2 linked regions of the Rhodopseudomonas palustris HaA2 genome follow. The protein of the gene in region 1 interacts with the protein of each later gene in a pairwise test. Links are inferred from orthologs where the notes say so. Each region holds a gene or a part of one and is shown on either strand. Other genes may lie near its edges. The genes, in order: gyrA and gyrB.

Evidence for each region.
Region 2: the proteins of gyrA (region 1) and gyrB interact in binary tests that used the Escherichia coli proteins (3 or more experiments, as listed by UniProt). The link is inferred for Rhodopseudomonas palustris HaA2 from one-to-one orthologs.

Annotation. Positions count from the first base shown.
Region 1 is NC_007778.1:3,271,485-3,282,180, forward strand. What follows is about bases 429-3,718. They hold gyrA (DNA gyrase subunit A), read right to left. Parts: upstream 3,407-3,718; coding sequence 629-3,406; downstream 429-628. Other genes in these bases: RPB_RS14485 (hypothetical protein), read left to right, coding at 429-494; hflX (GTPase HflX), read right to left, coding at 3,587-3,718. In the rest of the region: more of RPB_RS14485, read left to right, coding at 237-428; more of hflX, read right to left, coding at 3,719-4,960; RNA chaperone Hfq, read right to left, coding at 4,972-5,220; RPB_RS14505 (D-amino-acid transaminase), read right to left, coding at 5,399-6,256; RPB_RS14510 (sigma-54-dependent transcriptional regulator), read right to left, coding at 6,292-7,659; RPB_RS14515 (sensor histidine kinase NtrY-like), read right to left, coding at 7,677-9,965; ntrC (nitrogen regulation protein NR(I)), read right to left, coding at 10,122-10,696. UniProt on the Escherichia coli protein: A type II topoisomerase that negatively supercoils closed circular double-stranded (ds) DNA in an ATP-dependent manner to maintain chromosomes in an underwound state.
Region 2 is NC_007778.1:2,927-13,388, forward strand. Bases 2,201-5,256 are described here. They hold gyrB (DNA topoisomerase (ATP-hydrolyzing) subunit B), read left to right. Parts: upstream 2,201-2,535; coding sequence 2,536-4,977; downstream 4,978-5,256. Other genes in these bases: recF (DNA replication/repair protein RecF), read left to right, coding at 2,201-2,308; RPB_RS00040 (methyl-accepting chemotaxis protein), read right to left, coding at 4,999-5,256. Outside these bases: dnaN (DNA polymerase III subunit beta), read left to right, coding at 1-548; RPB_RS00025 (endonuclease domain-containing protein), read left to right, coding at 714-1,085; more of recF, read left to right, coding at 1,172-2,200; more of RPB_RS00040, read right to left, coding at 5,257-6,078; RPB_RS00045 (Lrp/AsnC family transcriptional regulator), read right to left, coding at 6,271-6,780; RPB_RS00050 (hypothetical protein), read right to left, coding at 6,928-7,206; RPB_RS00055 (hypothetical protein), read right to left, coding at 7,347-7,550; cbb3-type cytochrome oxidase assembly protein CcoS, read right to left, coding at 7,566-7,739; RPB_RS00065 (heavy metal translocating P-type ATPase), read right to left, coding at 7,730-9,925; RPB_RS00070 (FixH family protein), read right to left, coding at 9,961-10,461. UniProt on the Escherichia coli protein: DNA gyrase negatively supercoils closed circular double-stranded DNA in an ATP-dependent manner to maintain chromosomes in an underwound state.

The sequences.
Region 1 (10,696 bases):
TGCGGATCGAACCGGAAGGCCACCTCGCGCGTCTATTCCGCGACAGGTGGGCTGCTGAAAACATTACGGTTTTTTCCGCATTGTTTCACGGAGCCTTTACCGGAGAAACAAATTTGCGCGGCCATGAAACCAATTGGTGCGGCGACGAAGATGTTCTGAAACCGGGCTTGGCTACACCACCGGCATTGGGAAGCGACAATCCAACGGGTCGCAAGGCCCGACGACAGGGGACCGTCATGATCAAGGCTCTTTCCGCAGTCGCCATTGCAGCGTTCGTCGCTGCCGCCCTCACCATTCTCCCGGGCTTTGCGCCGCGCGTCGAAGCCAGCGTGCCGGTGGCGCTCGCCAAGGGCGACCGGCTCGACATCCGCCCGCTGGGAACGAATTGCTCCGCACAGGCTTGGCCGAATTTCGAGCCGTCCTGCCTGCGCAATGCCGAAACCCGCACCGCGCCGGTCCGCGAAGCCCGTCTGGTCACCGCGGAACGTCCTTAAGGATCGTGCGTTAGGATACACAGAACCACCCAAGCGCTGTCCTCCAGGAGCGCTCTTCGAAGGCCCCCGGTGTGCCCGCCGGGGGCCTTTCGATTCGTGCTTTGCTTGGGTTCTCTATGGATTCCGGCGGCTGATCAGCCGCCGTTACCGTTTCCGTTCTCGGTCTCTTCCGCCTCGGGAATGTGCTCGACCGACACCACCTTCTCGTCGTCTGCGGTGTCGAACACGATCACGCCCTGGGTCGAGCGCCCAGCGACCCGGATGCCTTCGACCGGGCAGCGGATCAACTGGCCGTTGTCGGTCACCAGCATGATCTGGTCCGAATCCTCCACCGGGAACGACGCCACCAGCTTGCCGTTGCGGTTGTTGACCGACATCGCCACGATGCCTTTGCCGCCGCGGTTGGTTGTGCGGTACTCGAACGACGAGGTCCGCTTGCCGTAGCCGTTCTCCGAGATCGTCAGCACGAACTGCTCGGACGCCGACATCTCGACATAGCGCTGCTCGCCGAGCTCGATCGCGCCGACCGAGGCGTCCTCGCCCTCGACCCCCGCGGCCTCGTCCTCCACCGCCGCCCGCTCCTCGACGCCGCCGCGACGCACCGCATTGGCGCGGCGCAGATAGGCGGCGCGCTCCTCGGATCCGGCGTCGAGATGGCGCAGGATGCTAAGCGAGATCACCTTGTCCTCGGGCGCTAGAGCAATGCCGCGCACGCCCATGGATGAACGACCTTGGAAGACTCGGACACCGAATTCCTTGCCGTCTCTTTGGTCCGAGACAGGAAATCGAATGCACTGACCATTGGCAGTTGTCAGCAACACGTCGTCGCGCTCGGTGCAGATCTGCACGTCGACGATCGCCTCGCCGTCGTCGAGCTTCATCGCGATGATGCCGGAGCGGCGCACGTCGACGAAGTCGGACAGCTTGTTGCGGCGGACATTGCCGCCGGTGGTCGCGAACATCACGTCGAGCGCGGCCCAGGACTGCTCGTCCTCCGGCAGCGGCATGATCGTGGTGATGCGCTCGCCCTGCTCCAGCGGCAGGATGTTGATCAGCGCCTTGCCGCGGCCGTTCGGCGGCGCGATCGGCAGCCGCCACACCTTTTCTTTGTAGACCTGGCCGCGCGACGAGAAGAACAGCACCGGCGTGTGCGTCGAGGCGACGAACAGCCTGGAGACGAAATCCTCCTCGCGGGTCGCCATGCCGGAGCGGCCCTTGCCGCCGCGGCGTTGCGCCCGATAGGTCGACAGCGGCACGCGCTTGACGTAGCCGGCGTGCGACACCGTCACCACCATGTCCTCGCGCTGGATCAGGTCCTCGTCTTCGACCTCGCCTTCCTGCTCGATGATCACGGTCTTGCGCGGCGTGGCGAATTCCGTCTTCACCGCGATCAGTTCGTCCTTGACGATGGTCTGCACCCGCGCCCGCGAACGCAGGATGTCGAGATAGTCGGCGATCTCGAGCGCGAGCTTGTCGAGTTCCTCGGCGATTTCCTCGCGACCCAACGCCGTCAGGCGCTGCAGCCGCAGATCGAGGATCGCCTTGGCCTGCTCGAACGACAGCCGCGCGGTGCCGTCCTCGTTGAGCTTGTGGCGCGGGTCGTCGATCAACGTGATCATCGCGGCGACGTCGGCCGCCGGCCAGTCGCGCGACATCAGGGTTTCGCGCGCCGTGTTCGGATCGGGCGAATTGCGGATGACGCGAATGATCTCGTCGATATTCGCCACCGCGATGGCGAGGCCGACCAAAATATGAGCGCGGTCGCGCGCCTTGTTCAGCAGATATTTGGTCCGCCGCGTGACCACCTGCTCGCGGAACGCGACGAACAGCGTCAGCAGATCCTTGAGGTTCATCAGTTGCGGACGGCCGGCGTCGAGCGCCACCATGTTGGCGCCGAAATTGGTCTGCAGTGGCGTGAAGCGGTAGAGCTGGTTCAGCACCACGTCCGGCACCGCGTCCCGCCGCAGCTCGATCACGACGCGGAAGCCGTCGCGGTCGGATTCATCGCGCAGATCGGAGATGCCCTCGATCTTCTTCTCGCGCACCAGATCGGCGATCCGCTCGACCATGGTGGCCTTGTTCACCTGGTAAGGGATCTCCGAGATGATGATCGCCTCGCGGTCCTTGCGGACCGTTTCGATCTCGACCTTGCCGCGCATCACGATCGAACCGCGGCCGGTGTGGTAGGCGAGACGAATGCCGGCGCGGCCGAGAATGATGCCGCCGGTCGGGAAGTCGGGGCCCGGGATGATGACGTTCAGATCGTCGATCGACAGCGCCGGATCGTCGATCAATGCGATACAGGCGTCGATCACCTCGCCGAGATTGTGCGGCGGAATGTTGGTCGCCATGCCGACGGCGATGCCGCCGGCGCCGTTGACCAGCAGGTTCGGGAACTTCGCCGGCAGCACCTGCGGCTCGTTGAACGAGCCGTCGTAGTTGTCCTGATAGTCGACGGTGTCCTTGTCGAGATCGTCGAGCAGCAATTGCGCGATCTTGGTCAGGCGCGATTCGGTGTATCGCATCGCGGCCGGCGCGTCGCCGTCGACCGAGCCGAAATTGCCCTGACCGTCGATCAGCGGCACGCGCATGGAAAAGTCCTGCGCCATGCGCACCATCGCGTCGTACACCGACTGGTCGCCGTGCGGGTGATACTTACCGATGACGTCGCCGACGGTGCGCGCCGATTTGCGATACGGCTTGTTCCACTCGAATCCGTTCTCGTACATGCCGAAGAGAATCCGGCGATGCACCGGTTTCAATCCGTCGCGCGCATCCGGCAGCGCTCGCGCCACGATCACGCTCATCGCGTAATCGAGATAGCTGCGCTTCATCTCGTCGAGAATGGATACGGGGCGAATATCCGAGGGCGCCTGAGGCTCCCCGGGCTTCTCGTCGTCTTTGTCGGACAAGGGTGAGTTCCGGTCAGATTCTGATGCGAATCATATACCGCATCGAGGCCGCGCAAGCCACCCTCGCGGTCGCCTTTTCGCGGCTTTTTCCAGCCGATTTTCCAATGACTTAGCCGGAGTTTGGCTGGGCGCCCGAAGCGCCTTCCCGGATCGCCCCGAAACGTCGGCGGCGCGCCCCGATCAGTCCTCGCGCAGCACCGCGCCGAAGCGCTCGACGACGACGTCGCGCTTGGTCTCGTCGACCCGCACCGTCATGGCGTAGCGGCCGTCGCGCAGCTCCTTGGACAGCACCTCGGCGTTGCGATGCAGCCAGCTCACGCCGGCCCCGTCGGCGGCGTCGATGGTCAGGTCGAGCACCGAACGCCAGGCCGCCAGCCGCTGCTCGATCGCCAGCAACAGCTCGTCGACGCCCTCGCCGCTCACCGCCGACACCATGAAGCACGGGCGATCCTCGGACCGCCGCGCCGCGATGTTGCGCAGCTCTTCGCGCTGCTCCGGCTCGAAGCGGTCGATCTTGTTCCAGATTTCGAGGATGCGCCCGCCGTCGGCCTCGACGCCGAGCTGGCGCAGCACCGCGTCGACGTCGCGCTCCTGGGCCTCGGCATCTTCGTGCGAGATGTCGCGGACGTGCAGGATCAGATCGGCTTCCAGCACCTCCTCCAGCGTGGCGCGGAACGCCGCAACGAGTTGGGTCGGGAGGTTGGAAATGAAACCCACGGTGTCGGACAGCATCGCCTTGCCGCCGTGCGGCAAGGTCAAGGCGCGCAGCGTCGGGTCCAGCGTCGCGAACAGCATGTCGGCGGCCTGCACGTCGGCGCGGGTCAGCCGGTTGAACAGCGTCGACTTGCCGGCATTGGTGTAGCCGACCAGTGCGACGACGCGATACGGCACGCGCTGGCGGCCGGCGCGGTGCAGCCGCCGCGTCGCCTGCACCTTCTTCAGTTCGTTTTCGAGCCGCGAGATTCGATCGCCGATCAGCCGCCGGTCGGCCTCGATCTGGGTTTCGCCGGGGCCGCCCATGAAGCCGAAGCCGCCGCGCTGGCGTTCGAGATGGGTCCAGGATCGCACCAGCCGCGAGCGTTGATAGTTCAGATGCGCGAGTTCGACCTGCAGCGCGCCTTCCTTGGTCTTGGCGCGGCGGCCGAAGATCTCCAGGATCAGCCCGGTACGATCGAGCACCTTGGCGCTCCACGCCTTCTCCAGATTGCGCTGCTGGATCGGCGACAGCGCGCAATCCATCACCACGAGATCGGCCTCGTGGCCTTTGATGATGCCGAGGATCTCTTCGACCTTGCCCTTGCCGAGATAGGTCGCCGGGCGGATCTGACTGATCGGCGTCAGCACCGCCTCGGCGATCTCCAGATCGATGGCGCGCGCAAGCCCCGCCGCCTCGTCGAGGCGGGCGTCGCTGTCGCGCACGGCATTCATTCCGCCGGCATCGGGATCGGTCTTGCGGACACGAAGATACGGCCCGACGACGATTACCCGCCCGGTCTGGCCGTCTGTCGCCGACCGCGGCCGGTCGGCGCCCCCGTCAAAGCTGCGGGGTTCCAATCAGGACCTTCTCAAGCTGGAGAATCCTCGCCGCCTTCGAACAACTGGATCGGCGCGCCTGGCATAATCGTCGAAATCGCATGCTTGTAGACCAGCTGCGAATGACCATCGCGCCGCAGCAACAGGCAAAAATTATCGAACCAAGTGACAATGCCTTGCAATTTGACCCCGTTCACCAGGAAAATCGTCAAAGGAGTCTTGGTCTTTCGAACGTGGTTCAGGAAGGTGTCTTGTAGATTTTGTGCGCGGTCTGCCGCCATTTTTATTCCCGCAATTGGAATTGTCTTTTTTTGCCGCGGCGCGTCTCTCTGCGGAGCTTCACCTCGGTTGTCGGCCCCCCTGAGATCCCCCTCCGGAGGCTGACAAGGAGATTAGACGGCACGCGTGCTTGTTAGGCAAGCAGCTAAATCGGACGCCGTGCTGCGCGCGACACAAAATTCAGGAAAAGGCCGCAAATCGGTGAAACTGTTCGCGCAGGCGGCGGGCAACTGGGCCCGGCGTGCCACTTCCGATGGCATGGCCGTCGATCGCGACCACCGGCATCACGATCATGCTCGCCGCCGTGACGAAGGCCTCTGCTGCGTCGGCCGCCTCGGCGGGCGTGAACGGACGCTCCTCGAACCGGATCTGCAGCGCCTCCAGCGCCTCGATCAGCACGCCCCGGGTGATACCCGACAGAATCCCCGAGCTGTCGGGCCGGGTCACCACCCGCCCCTGCTTGGTGACGATCCAGGCATTGCTCGACGAGCCTTCGGTGACGAAGCCGTCGCCGTCGACATACCAGGCTTCGTAGGCGCCGGCTTCGCGTGCCGCCTGCTTCGCCAGCACATTCGGCAGCAGCGCGGTCGACTTGATGTCGACCCGCGGCCAGCGATTCTCCGGCACGGTGATCACCTTGATGCCGCGCGCCGCATTCTCCGCGCCCTTGGCCGGATTGATCGTGCGCGCGGTCACCACCAGACTGGGCTTCACACGGCTCAGCGGAAAACCGTGGTCCCGCCGCGCAACGCCGCGGCTGATCTGCAGATAGACGATCCCGAAGCGCACGCGATTACGCCGCACCACCTCGTGCAGGATCACAGCCAGCGACGACAGCGGCATCGGCAGCGCGATCCGCAATTCGCTCAGGGATCGCTGCAGCCGCGTCAGATGCCGCGGCATGTCGACCAGCCGGCCGTCGCGCACCTCGCAGACCTCGTAGACGCCGTCGGCAAACTGATAGCCGCGATCCTCGATGCTGACGCTGGCGTCGCGCATCTCCTGATAGCGGCCGTTCACATAGGCGATGCGCGACATCGAGCAATTCCGGTTGAGAGGTCAGAGAAAAACGATCAGCCGACGCCGAGCGCCTTGAGCTTGCGATGCAGCGCCGAGCGCTCCATGCCGACGAATTCGGCGGTGCGCGAGATGTTGCCGGAGAACCGGCTGATCTGCGCGATGAGGTAGTCGCGCTCGAACACCTCGCGGGCCTCGCGCAGCGGCAGCCCCATGATGTGCTCGCCATTGTTGCCGGTCGGCATCGTCGGCACCATCGAGCCGACGTCCTGCGGCAGCATGTCGGCGGTGATCACCGCATCCGGGCCGCCGCCGGCGAGGATCATCACCCGCTCGACATTGTTGCGGAGCTGACGGACGTTGCCCGGCCAGACATGCGACTGCAGCACGGCCATCGCATCCTGCCCGATCTGCCGCTTCGGCAGGCCGGTCGCTGCCGAAATCTGGTCCATGAAATACTCGATCAATTCGGGAATGTCCTCGCGCCGTTCCGACAGCGGCGGCACCCGGATCGGCACCACCGACAGCCGGTGATACAGGTCCTCGCGGAAGCGTCCCTCGGCGATCTCCTCTTCGAGATTGCGCGCCGTCGACGAGATGATGCGAACGTCGACATTGACCTTGGCGGTGCCGCCGGAGCGCTGGAAGGTCTGCTCGACCAGCACCCGCAGGATCTTGTTCTGGGTCTCGCGCGGCATGTCGGCGATTTCGTCGATGAACAGCGTGCCGCCATGGGCCTCTTCCAGCGCTCCCGCCTTGCGCGCGTGCTCGCCGTTCGGCTCGATGCCGAACAGCTCGACCTCCATCCGCTCCGGCGTGATCGCGGCGGCGTTGATCACCACGAACGGGCCATCGGCGCGGCCGGAGGCGTTGTGCAGCGTCCGCGCCGCGAGTTCCTTGCCGGCCCCCGACGGGCCGACGATCAGAATCCGGCTGTTGGCCTTGGCGGCGCGCTCGATGGTCTGGCGCAACTGGTTCATGCAGGCCGAGCGGCCCATCAGCGTCGAGGCCGACGGCGCCTGCTGCTTCAGTTCGCGCACCTCGCGTTTCAGCCGCGAGGTCTCCAGCGCACGCGTCGCGACCAGAAGCAGGCGGTCGGATTTGAACGGCTTCTCGATGAAGTCGTAGGCGCCGCGTTTGATCGCCGCCACCGCGGTCTCGATGTTGCCGTGGCCGGAGATCATCACCACCGGCACCTCGGCGTGCTCCTTCTTGATCTGCTCGAGCAACTGCAGGCCGTCGAGCTTGCTGCCCTGCAGCCAGATGTCGAGGAAGATCAAATTCGGACGCCGGTTCGCGATCTCCGCCAACGCGGAATCGCTGTCGCGCGCGGTGCGCGACGTGAAGCCTTCGTCCTCGAGAATGCCGGCGACGAGATCGCGGATATCCGCTTCGTCATCGACGATCAAAATGTCATTCGCCATTTGTCGAGCCTGTCATTCTAGCCGCTGTTCGCCGCTTCTATCTTCGGTTCGTTGCCGGCCTTGGCTTTTGGTTCACCGGCAGGCGGTGCCACGGGCTGTCCGGACATCGCAAATCGTAACCGCATCCACGCGCCACGTTGCCCGGGCCGGAAGTCGGATGCGTCGTTGAGTTCGATGCCGCCGCCATGATCGACCAGCACGCGCCCGACGATCGCGAGCCCGAGGCCGGTGCCCTTCTCGCGCGTGGTCACGTAGGGTTCGAGCAGGCGTGAGCGGCTTTGTTTGGGCAGACCGATGCCGTTGTCGACGACGTCGATGACGACGTCGTCGCCGTCGCGCGCCGCCACCACCTCGATCCTGCCCTTGCCGAGTTCCTCCGGCGGCACCGCCTCGATCGCCTCGGCCGCGTTCTTGATGATGTTGGTCAACGCCTGCGAAATCAGACGGCGGTCGAACCGCGCCCGCAGCGGGTCGTCCTTGATCTCGGTCTCGATCTCGACCTCGGGATGGCCGACGCGCATCAGGAACACCACCTGGCGCACGGTGTCGGCGACATCCTCGCCTTCGATTACCGGCTTCGGCATCCGCGCGAAGCGCGAGAATTCGTCGACCATGCGGCGGATGTCGTCGACCTGGCGCACGATGGTGTCGGTGCACTGCTCGAAGATGCCCTTGTCCTCGACGATCACCTTGCCGAACTTGCGCTTGATCCGCTCCGCCGACAGCTGGATCGGGGTCAGCGGGTTCTTGATCTCGTGCGCGATCCGGCGCGCGACATCGCCCCAGGCCGAGGTCCGCTGCGCCGACACCAGCTCGGTGATATCGTCGAGCGTGATGATGTAGCTGTCGCGGGCGTGGCCGGTCTGCTCGGCCGTGACGCGCACCGAGAGAATGCGTTCGCGGCCATCGCGGGTGATGGTGATCTGGCCCTGCACCAGACGCTGCGCGCCTTCGCAGGCCGCGGCCATCATTTCGTCGAGCTCGGGAATCACCTCGGACAGCGGATGCCCCAGCGTCTCGGATTCCGAATGCCCGATCAGCTTCTCCGCCGAGCGGTTGAGAATGCCGATGCTGAGCGAGCCGTCGACGCCGATGATGCCGGCGCTGGCCGACGACAGCACCGCTTCGATGAAGCGGCGGCGACTGTCGATCAGATCGCTGGCGCTGACCAGTTCGTCGCGCTGGGTCCGCAGCTCCTGCGTCATCTTGTTGAAAGTCTCGCCGAGTTGCGACAGGTCGCCCTCGGATTTGAACACCGGCACCTGGACGTGCAGATCGCCGGTCGAGACCATCTGCGCCGCGCCCATCAGGCGGCGGATCGGCGCCACCAGCCAATTGGCGAAGTTCAGCCCGATCAGCACCGACGACATCAGCACCGTCAGCGCGATCACCGTGAACATCAGCGCGAACGCGACCTGAACGCCGAGCCGGCGCGCCTCGATCTCGGCATATTCGGCGACGCTGGCCTGGGTCTGCCGCAATTGCGCCACCACGCGGGGGTCGAGCAGCCGCGCGACATACAGGAAGGTGTCGTCGAAGCCCTTCAGCCGGATCACCGCGGCGACGTAATTGGCCTCGATGAACACCGCGATCTGCGGCTCGGTGTCGTCGACATTGCTGAGGAATTCGGGGGCCGGCGTGTCGAAATCGCGCTGGATGCCGGTCTGGGCCGACTCCACGATGTTGCGGTCCTTGTCGATCAGCATCGCGCCGGGAAGATTGCGCGACGCGGCATCGGTGGTGAGAAATTCGCGGAAGGACTTGCGGTCCTGGTCGAACAGCGGCCGGACCCGCGAGATGTCGTTCGCCATGCCGATGATGTCGCCGCGGATCAGCTGGCCGTGTTCGTGCAGATAGGCATTGGCGACGATCAGCGAATTCTGGATCACCGCCCGGGTCGGCCCTGAGAACAGCCGGTCGAGGCCGCGGTCGAGCGTGACATTGGCGACGACCGACACCAGCACCGCCGGCAGCACGGCGATCACCGAGAACAGGCTGACGATCTGGACGTGGAGCCGCGCCGCCGCCCGTCCGCGCCGCCGGGCCTGGATGATCTTCCAGACCTCGCGGACGATGATCGCCACCAGCAGCAGGATGGTGGCGCCGTTGATCAGCAGGAAGGTGACGACGACGGCCCGGGTGGGCGCAATCGGCGTCAGTCCGGTCAGGATGACGAAGGTGAGGAAGGCCGACAGCAGCGCCACGCACACCGCGATCGGCGCCAGCAGCCGGCGCCAGAAGGCGGCGCGCGGCTCGGCGATCGACGGGTCGTCAACGGTTGGGGTCGACGTCTCTGCGCTGGTCATTCTGGCAATAATCAATGAATGCGACGGGTCACCGCCGCAAAGGCAAGTGATGCATTCCTACAACATTGTTGCTCAATTACGACAATATCGCGGCGCGCCGCCCGAAGAACCTCGGGCGGCTACGCAGTGCACAGCATAAAACCTTGACCCAGCGTGTCAGCCGCCGGTCCGATAAACCTGAATATCGAGGTCGCGGATCTTCTTCCGCAGCGTATTGCGGTTCAGACCGAGCAGATCGGCCGCCCTGATCTGGTTGCCGCGAGTCGCCGCCAGCGCCGCGGTCAAGAGCGGCACTTCGATCTCGCGCAGCACGCGATGGTAGAGCCCCGGCGGCGGGACGCCGTTCGGGAAGCCCGAAAAATGCGACGAAAGGTACATTTCGACCGCTCCGCCGAGATTGTCGACGGTGTGGGCGACGCTGCCGCCGGACACCACCGCGGGCGGTGCCAGTTCGCCGTCGATCACCGAGGCGGTGATGACGTCCTGCGGATACAGCGCCGCCAGCCGCCGCGCCAGATTCTCCAGCTCGCGGACGTTGCCCGGCCAGCGATGCTGCTTCATCCGCTCCAGCGCCGCGCTGTCGAGCTTCTTGGCCGGTAGGCCGTCCTTCTCCGCCAGCGCGAAGAAGTGCCGCACCAGGTCCGGCAGATCCTCGATGTGTTCGCGCAATGGAGGAAGCCGCAGCGGCACCACGTTGAGACGAAAGAACAAATCCTCCCGGAACAGACCCT
Region 2 (10,462 bases), 3.3 Mb from region 1 along the record:
CCGGCGCCGCCGGCATGCCCGGCGTGATCGTGCCGCGCAAGACCGTCGGCGAGGTGCAGCGGCTGATCGAGGACAACGACGCCGAGATCGGCCTCGAACTGTCGGTCGGCAAGATCCGCTTCACCATCGGCAATGTGGTGCTGACCTCGAAGCTGATCGACGGCACCTTCCCGGATTACGGCCGCGTGATTCCGCAGAACAACGACAAGGAACTGGTGGTCGACAAGAAGGATTTCGAGGCCGCGGTCGACCGCGTCTCGACGATCTCGAGCGAACGCGGCCGCGCCGTGAAGCTGGCCTTGAGCGCCGGCAAGCTGGTGCTGTCGGTGACCAACCCGGATTCCGGCAGCGCGACCGAGGAGCTTGAGGTCGAATACGCTTCCGACCCGCTCGATATCGGCTTCAACTCGCGCTATCTGCTCGACATCGCCGCTCAGATCGAAGGCGAAGTCGCAGTGCTGCGCCTCGCCGACCCCGGCTCGCCCACCCTGATCCAGGACCGCGACAAGAAAAACGCGCTGTACGTGCTGATGCCGATGCGGGTGTAGTTCCACCCGCGCCCGACCGGCATCAATTGTCACCGCCCGGCTTGACCGGAGAATCGCCGTAAGCGGCATTTGCCTGACTTGACCAGACAATGCAGAGCCCGCTTTGATCACCCTCTCCCCTTGTGGGAGAGGGTGGCTTCGCGAAGCGAAGCCGGGTGAGGGGTCATGCCGCAGCGCCCGCGTCACGTTTCAACCCCAGCGAAACTCCGTGCCTTTGCCAAGACGATGCGGCACGCGCCCACTGATGCGGAATCCGCGATGTGGAAGTTGCTGCGCGATCGCCGTTTCGCCCAGCTGAAATTCCGCCGGCAGGTGCCGTTCCAGAACTACATTCTCGACTTCGTCTGCTTCGAGCAGCGCCTGGTGATCGAGATCGACGGCAGTCAGCATGCAGAGCAAACGCGCGACCAGATTCGCGATGCCACGCTCCTCGCTGCGGGCTTTCGCGTGCCGCGCTACTGGAACAACGACGTGCTGCAGCGTCGCACAGCGGTGCTTGAAGATATCCTTGCGAAGCTTTCCGAAACGGACGAATAACCCCTCACCCGGCGCCTCACTTCGTTCGGCGCCACCCTCTCCCACAAGGGGAGAGGGTCACTCGGCGCTGTTCTCGCTTTAATCACATGACCGCCTCCCGCATCACCCGGCTGACGTTGACGCATTTCCGCAATTATCGGGCGGCGGTGCTGACGACGAGTGCCGAGCGCGTGGTGCTGGTCGGCGCCAACGGCGCCGGCAAGACCAATTGCCTCGAGGCGATCTCGTTTCTGTCGCCGGGGCGGGGGTTGCGGCGGGCGACGCTGGACGACGTCGCCGACAATGAGGGCGACGGCTCCTGGGCGGTGGCGGCGGAGGTCGAGGGCGCGCTCGGGCTGGCGACGCTCGGCACCGGGATCGATCCGCCGCGCGCCGACGCCGCGACCTCGCGGCGCTGCCGGATCGACCGCGAGCCGGTCGGCTCCGCCACCGCATTCGGCGATCACTTACGCATGGTGTGGCTGACGCCGGCGATGGACGGGCTGTTCATGGGCGCGGCCTCGGAACGGCGGCGGTTCTTCGACCGGCTGGTGCTGGCGATCGACAGCCAGCATTCGGGCCGGGTCTCGGCGCTGGACCGCAGCCTCAGATCGCGGAACCGCCTGCTGGAGGTACGTTACCCCGACGCGCATTGGCTCGATGCGATCGAGCGCGAAACCGCCGAGCTCGCGGTCGCGGTCGCGGCGATGCGCGGCCAGACCGCGATGCGCCTCGCCGCGATGCTCGACGCCCGCGGCGCGGCATCGGCGTTTCCGTCGGCGAAGATCATGCTCGACGGCTGGATGGAGAGCGCGCTGCTCACCGAACCCGCCACGGCGGTGGAAGATCGCTACCGCACCATCCTGCGCGAGGGCCGCCCGCGCGACGCCGCCGCCGGCCGCACCCTCGACGGCCCGCATCTGACCGACCTCGAAGTCGTCTACGCGCCGAAGGCGATGCCGGCGCGCGACGCCTCCACCGGCGAACAGAAGGCGCTGCTGATCGGGCTCGTCCTCGCGCATGCGCAGCTCGTCTCGGAGATGACCGGCATCACGCCGCTGCTGCTGCTCGACGAGGTGGTGGCGCATCTCGACCCGTCGCGGCGCGCCGCGCTGTTCGAGGAATTGGCGAAGCTCGGCGCCCAGGTCTGGATGACCGGCGCCGACCCCGCAGCGTTCGCCGAGATCGGTTCCGGCGCCGAGATATTCACCGTCGAATCCGGCCGGATCAGGCCGCAACAATGAGCGGCGGAGATCGCCCCGAAGGGGCCTCAACCGGCCCTTGCGAGCCGACATTCCCGAGTGCTCGAATCGGCCGTTTTCGGGCTTGCTGAACCGATAAAAAATCCTATCTCTTCAATAACTTGAAGCATGCCACTTTGCGCTAGGCGCAATCCGTCTTTCGTGGCACAAAAGGCGCTGCATGCGCGCCCTCGCAAGCCGATTCGAACTCATCCTTCAAAGGTTCCTGCATGACTGAACCCGCCCGGCAGCCGATCGCCGAAACCCCGTCGCCCGTTCCGGCCGAATACGGCGCGGAATCGATCCGGGTGCTGAAGGGCCTCGACGCTGTCCGCAAGCGGCCGGGCATGTATATCGGCGACACCGACGACGGCTCCGGCCTGCACCACATGGTGTACGAAGTCGTCGACAACGCCATCGACGAAGCGCTCGCCGGCCACGCCACCGCGGTCGAAGTCGTGCTCAACGCCGACGGCTCGGTGACGGTGCGCGACGACGGCCGCGGCATTCCGGTCGACATCCACAAGGGCGAAGGCATTTCGGCGGCCGAAGTCATCATGACCCAGCTCCATGCCGGCGGAAAATTCGACCAGAACTCCTACAAGGTGTCCGGCGGACTGCACGGCGTCGGCGTCTCGGTGGTCAATGCGCTGTCGAGCAAGCTGGTCCTGCGCGTGTGGCGTAACGGCAAAGAGCACATCATCGAATTCGCCCATGGCGACGCGGTGGCGCCGCTGAGCGTTGTCGGCGACGCCAATGGCCGGCGCGGCACCGAGGTGACATTTTTCGCGTCGCCGGAAACCTTCACCCACATCGAATACGACTTCGCGACGCTGGAGCATCGCTTACGCGAACTCGCCTTCCTGAATTCCGGCGTGAACATCGTATTGTCCGACATGCGCCACCCGGTCGAGAAGCGCGAGGAGATGCGCTACGAGGGCGGCGTCACCGAATTCGTCAAATATCTCGACCGCAACAAGAAGCCGATGGTGCCGGCGCCGATCGTGCTGGCGGCGGATCTCAACGGCATCGGCGTCGAAGCCGCATTGTGGTGGAACGAGACCTACCACGAGAACGTGCTGTGCTTCACCAACAACATCCCGCAGCGCGACGGTGGTACGCATCTGGCCGGCTTCCGCGCCGCGCTGACGCGGCAGGTCAACGGCTATGCGGACAGCAACGCCAAGAAGGAAAAGATCGCGCTGACCGGCGACGATTGCCGCGAAGGCCTCACCGCGGTGCTGTCGGTGAAGGTGCCGGATCCGAAGTTCTCGTCGCAGACCAAGGACAAGCTGGTGTCCTCGGAAGTCCGGCCGGTGGTCGAGAACGTGCTGAACGAAGCGCTCGCAGCCTGGTTCGAGGAACATCCCGCCGAAGCCAAGGTCATCGTCGGCAAGGTGATCGAAGCCGCCGCCGCCCGCGAAGCCGCGCGAAAAGCGCGCGAGCTGACGCGGCGCAAGGGCGCGCTGGATATCGCCTCGCTGCCCGGTAAGCTCGCCGACTGCCAGGAGCGCGATCCGTCGAAATCCGAACTGTTCATCGTCGAGGGTGACTCCGCCGGCGGCTCCGCCAAGCAGGGCCGCAACCGCGAATTCCAGGCCGTGCTGCCGCTGCGCGGCAAGATCCTCAATGTCGAGCGCGCGCGCTTCGACAAGATGCTGGGCTCCGAGCAGATCGGCACGCTGATCACCGCGCTCGGCACCGGCATCGGCCGCGACGATTTCGACATCGCCAAGCTGCGCTACCACAAGATCATCCTGATGACCGACGCCGACGTCGACGGCGCGCACATCCGCACGCTGCTCTTGACGTTCTTCTTCCGGCAGATGCCGGCTCTGATCGAGGGCGGCTTCCTCTACATCGCGCAGCCGCCGCTGTACAAAGTGACGCGCGGCAAGTCGGAGCAGTATCTCAAGGACGAGCGCGCGCTCGAGGAATATCTGATCGCGACCGGACTCGACGATTGCGCGTTCAAGATCGCCTCCGGCGAAGTCCGCGGCGGGCGGGATCTGCTGGCGCTGGTCGAGGACGCCCGCGTGATCCGCCAGACGCTGCACAATCTGCACGGCCGCTACAATCGCTCGGTGGTCGAGCAGGCGGCGATCGCCGGCGTGCTCAGCCCGCGGATCACCAGCGACGTGGCGACCGCCAACGAAGCCGCCGCCTATATCGCGCGCCGGCTCGACGCGCTGGCCGACGAGGTCGAGCGCGGCTGGATCGGCCGCTTCGTCGAAGGCGAAGGCTTCCACTTCGAGCGCACCGTGCGCGGCGTCAAGGACGTGGCGATGATCGACGACGCGCTGCTCGGCTCCGCCGACGCCCGCAAGCTCGATGAATACGCCGCCGTGCTGCAGGAGGTCTATCCGCGCCCCGGCGTGCTGCGCCGCAAGGATGCGGAAACCGCGATCCACGGCCCGGTCAGCCTGTTCGAGGCGGTGACCGACGCTGGCCGCAAGGGCGTGGCGCTGCAGCGCTACAAAGGCCTCGGCGAGATGAACCCGAGCCAGCTCTGGGAGACCACGCTCGACACCAACGCCCGCTCGCTGCTGCAGGTGAAGGTCCGCGAAGTCGACGAAGCCGACGACATCTTCACCAAGCTGATGGGCGACGTCGTCGAACCCCGCCGCGAATTCATCCAGGAGAATTCGCTGAGCGCGACGGTGGACGTGTAAACCCACTGCAGCGGCGCCAGCCTACTCCGCCCGGCTGACGATCACGCCGTACCAGCCGAGGCCCCGATAGGTTTCGTAGCCCGGGGTGAGGTGGAAGCCGACCATGGCGCCCGAGGCGTCGCGGTAGGTACCGCTGCGCTGGCCGGCGACCTTCAGGGGGAAGCGTTCCTCGAGCAGGCCGCTTCCGTCGGAGGCGGCGATCACGCGGAACCGGGAGTCGAGCAGCAGCACGCGGGCGTTGTCCTGCGGATCGAGCCGCACGCCCTGAACAATCGCCCTGGCCTGCGCCTCCCAGTCGAAATGGATCGCCAGGATGCCGAGCGGCGCGCCGGTGCTGCGGCCGTCGCTGCGCACGCTGGCGCAATAGGTCGCGACCTGGGCATTGCCGAGCTGCGGCATCCGCTCGACATTGCCGGCGACATAGTCGTCGCCCGACCGCAGGCGTAGTGCCTCCTTGAACCAGTCGCAGCCCGCGACGCTGCTGCCGACCACGCCGAACCGGCCGGGCCGGCCGTTGGCGAGGATCGTGCCATCGAGGCCGCACAGCCACAGGTCGAGATACACCGTGTAGGCGCCGAGGATCACCGCCAACCGCTCGCCGGCATAGGACGCCGACGCCGCATCGGGTTTCGCGGCGCAATCGACCACCGCGGAATCGGTCGCCCACCAGCGCACGTCGCAGGTGCGCTCGTAGAGGTTGCGATCGATCAGTTCGACCGCGTTGAGCGACAGATCGACCAGCCGGTCGCCGCGCGACCGCTCGGTCATGCTGCCGATCGAACTGATCAGTTCGCCGGTGCGTTTGGTGAGTTGGCTTTCGAGATCGCGCGCGATCTCCTCGATCTGGGCGCCGACATTGCGCACCTCCTGCGCCACGATCGCGAAGCCGGCGCCCTGCTTGCCGGCGCGGGCGCTCTCGATCAGCGCGTTGAGCGCCAGGATCTTCATCTGGCTGGTGATCTTCTGGATCGATTTGGTCTTGCCGCAGGCGATCTCATTGACCTCGGAGGTCAGCCGCGCCACCAGCGCCGAGATGTCGTCATGGTCCGCGGAAGCGACCTGGTCGGCCGATCCATCCCGCCGAATGACCGCTGTCTGCATTTGTTTCCACCCCGACGTCGCGCCGGGCGATAATTTGCGTGATTTGTCCTAACTAGAGCTAAACCGAAAACCGGGAATTAGGAATTCGCGCCGGCGAGACCGCTGTTAGTTTGTGCAGATGATCAATCACCGATCGGTTCCCGCAATGCGGGAGGGGCGCTCCCGCAACACGGCAACGAACCGACGAGTCCGTCAGGCGGCACTCATCGGCGGTACCGGTAGCGCAGTGACCGACTTGATCTTCTCCATCGCGAAGCGCGAGGTGACGTTCTTCAGCGGAACCGTACTGATCAGCCGCTTGTAGAAGACGTCGTAGGCCCGCATGTCAGCGACGACCACGCGCAGCATGTAGTCGACGTCGCCGGCCATCCGATAGAATTCGATCACTTCCGGCATCGCGCTGACCGCGTCGGCGAAGGTCTTCAGCCACGCCTCGGAATGATCACCGCTCTCGATCGACACGAACACCGACAGGCCGAGCCCGATCTTGTCCTGATCGACCAGCGCCACCCGCCGGGTGATGACGCCGTCGGCTTCGAGCCGCTGGATCCGTTTCCAGCACGGCGTCGACGACAGCCCGACGCGGTCGCCGATCTCGGCCACCGACAGCGAAGCGTCCTGCTGCAGCACGGTCAGAATCTTCCGGTCGATCGCATCGAGGCGGCGGACGGTCTCGGCGACGGGAACATCGGCATCAGACATGAGAGAACATTCTTCCAAATTGAAGATCAGAGATCATTCTACTTGGAAGATTTTTTCACGCAAGTGCCGACGCTGGCCGGCGTGGCCGCGAAGCCGGGTCTTGACCGGTTCTTGGCCGGGTCTTGGTCGGGTCCTGGCCGGGCTCGATCAGGCGGCGCCGAATTTCATGCTCCGGCCGAGCCGAAGGCTGTCGAGCAGGCGCTGCGCGGCCTTATGGGCGTCGCCCGGCGAACGGAAGCCACGGCCCTCCAGTCCGGTGAAATCGTCGGTCGCGGCATGGAAACGAAAGCCACGGCCGTCACGCACGACAATCCCGGCGGCGCGCGAATTCACTTCGATGATGAAGGCTTTGGACGCGGATTGGGACCCGGCCTGGGTCGCGGGGGCTTCGGACGCGGCGACTTGGGAGGCGAAGGTGCGGGGCATGGCGGCTCGTCGATTCGAGGCGGGCGATTCGCGGAGCGCGATTCGCGTCGGTGCTACGCCGGCCTGATAACCGCGGTCTGTATCAGCCCGATGAATTCGGCTTAACGCTTTGGTGGCGCGTCGCTTTGCCCTGCGGCGACTCAGCAGCAGGACAGCGGCGGAAACATCGGCTGCAGCTTGCGCAGCGCCCGGTAGAACCGCACGAACGACCGGTGCGGCAGCGACAGCGACCGCAGCCAGCGTGTGTCGGCATCCTCGTCCGTCGCGGGCTCCGGGCGGGTTTCGACCGGCGCCGGCTTGGGCCGGATCAGCGCGTCCGAATCGGAGTAGGTGAACATCGCCATATCAGCCTCGCACTCTCAGGCCGGTTCCTTCGCCGGCGGCCGCGGCGTCTGGTCGTCGTCGGAAATCGCCCGCCAGGCGGCGCCGTCGAGGTCCTCGTATTGGCCGCTCTTCAGCGACCACAGGAACGCCGCCAGACCGAGCAGCCCCAGCATCAGCGCCAGCGGCACCAAAAACACCATCACTTCCATGACGCACCCCCCAGGCGGACCCGACGGGCGCGCATCGCATTCAGCATCACCAGGATCGACGAGCCGGACATCGCCAATGCGGCGATCAGCGGCGTGGCGAGGCCCGCGATCGCAATCGGCACCGCGAGCACATTGTAGCCGATCGCCAGCGTCAGATTCTCCCGCATCACTGCCATCGCCTTGCGCGAATAGTCGATCGCGGCCAATACCGGTGCAAGTTCCTTGCCAAGAAACACCAGATCGGCGGTCGCCTGGCTGAGATGGGTGGCGCTGATCGGCGACATCGACACATGCGCGGCGGCGAGTGACGGCGCGTCGTTCATGCCGTCGCCGACCATCATCACCACGCGCCCCTGCGCCTTCAAGGCCTCGATATGGGCGATCTTCTCGGCCGGCGTCACCCCGGCGCGCCAGGCGCTGACGCCGAGCGCGTCGGCCGCATGCCGCACCGCCGGCTCGCGGTCGCCGGACAGCAATTCCACGGCGATGCCGCGATTGAGCAGCGCGTCGATCGTCCGGGCGGCGTCGGGCCGCAGCAACTGCCGGACCGCGAACACGGTGTGCCGATCGCCGCGGCTGAAGGCGACCACCGAGACTTCCGGATCGGCGCTGAGAATGGCGTTGGCCTCGGCATCGGCGCCGCAGAAGGCCGGGCTGCCGAGCCGCAGCTCCTCGCCCTCGAACAGCGCGCGGACGCCGCGGCCGGGCTCCTCGGTGACACCGGGCAGCGGCGCCTTGGCCTGGGCGGCGCGCGCCACCGCGGCGGCGACCGGATGATGGCTGGCGAGCGCGAGGCGCCCGGCGAGCTGGAAGACCTCGTCGGGCACGCCGGCGCCGTTGACGACGTCGAGCTCCGGCAGCGTCAGCGTGCCGGTCTTGTCGAACACGACGGTGTCGACCGCGGCGGCGCGCTCGATTGCGTCGCCGGCATTGAGCAACACGCCGGCGCGGAACATCGCGCCCGAGGCCACCGTCTGCACCGCGGGGATCGCCAGACCGAGCGCGCAGGGGCAGGTGATGATCAGCACGGCGATGCCGATGACGATGGCATCGTGCCAGCTCGCGCCGGCCAGCACCCAGCCGATCACGGTGAGCAGCGCGGTGGCGTGCACCACCGGCGCATAGAGCTGCGAGGCACGATCGGCGAGCCGAACGTAGCGCGAGCGCGCCTGCAGCGCATGGTCGAGCAGCCGGGTGATCTCGGCGAGCAGCGTGCCTTCCGACGCCGCGGAAACCCGCACGCGCAGCGTGCCGGAGATGTTGAGCGTGCCGGCATAGACCTGGGTGCCGCGCTCGGCCTTCACATACAGCGTCTCGCCGGTGATCAGGCTCTGGTCGATCTCGGAGCGGCCCTCGACCACGCTGCCGTCGACCGCGCAGCGCTCGCCCGGGCGCAGCAACACGAGGTCGCCGGCGCGCACCGCGGCGATCGGCACTTCGCTGATTTCGTCGGGACCGACGAATTTGGTCGCGGTCTCGGCCTTCAGCGCGGCCAGATTGCCGGCGACCGCGCGGGTCTTCTGCCGCATCTTCTGGTCGAGGAAGCGGCCCGCCAGCAGGAAGGCGATCAACATGATCGCCGCATCGAAATACGTGTGCTCGGCGTGATTGATGGTCTCGACCAGCGACATGCCCAGCGCCAGCACCACGCCGATCGTGATCGGCACGTCCATGTTGACGCTCTTGGCCTTCAGCGCGCGCCAGGCCGACTGGAAGAACGGCTGGCCCGCATAGGCGGCGCAGGGCAGCACCACCAGCGCCGACAGCCAGTGGAAGAAATCGCGTGCTTCGGGACTGAGATCGCCGCCGACCCACACCGGCACCGACAGCATCATCACGTTCATGGTCGCGAAGGCGGCGACGCCGAGGCAGCGCAGCAGGAACTTGCTGCGCTCGGTCTCCTCGACCTCGGCGCGGACCGGCTCGTAGGGATAGGCCTTGTAGCCTAGTTCGGCGAGCCGATCGATGAACAGCGCCGGCTCCACCGCGCCCTTCTTCCACTCCACCGCGAGGCGGCGGTCGGTGAGGTTGACGCGGGCCAGCGTCACGTCCGGAATCGCCGACAGCCCGCGCTCGATCTTGGCCATGCAGCCGGCGCAGCTGACGCCCTCGACCGCGAGGTCGAGATGCGCGGTCTGCGGATCGACGTCCTTGACGTAGTGCGAGAAGTCCCGGGTCATCAACATGCGGCGCGCCTTTTGATCCTCGTCCGGATCGCTCGTCAGTTCAGCGTCAGGCGGTTCTTCGACAAGAACATGCGGTTGCCGTTCTGATCGCCCTCCAGCACCAGATCCCAGCGCCCCGGTGCGACCCCCGTGGCATCGCCCTGAAACACGCCGCTCGCGGTCTCGGCGAGCACCACATCGTGGTCCCCCGCCTTGTCGGCCGGTCGCTCGAGGCGGCCGAAGAATGTCAGCCCCGACAGCGGCAGTCCGGCGCGGTCGCGCGCCTCGACCCGCAGCGTCGCGCGGCCGTCGGGCCGGCGTTCGACCCGGGCGTCGACCTTCCAGCCGCGTTTCTCCTGATCGCGCGCCGCGGCGATCTCGCTTTCGTAAGCGAGGCTCGCCGCATAGGCGCTGTCGACCTCGGTACCCGGCAGCGTCTTGATCGCCAGCGCCATCATCAGCCCGTTGACGCCGAACACCACGCCGAAGAAGGCGACCAGCGACACGAACACGACCTTGCCGGTGAGTTGCCTGGGTTTGGAGGTTGGACGAGTCATG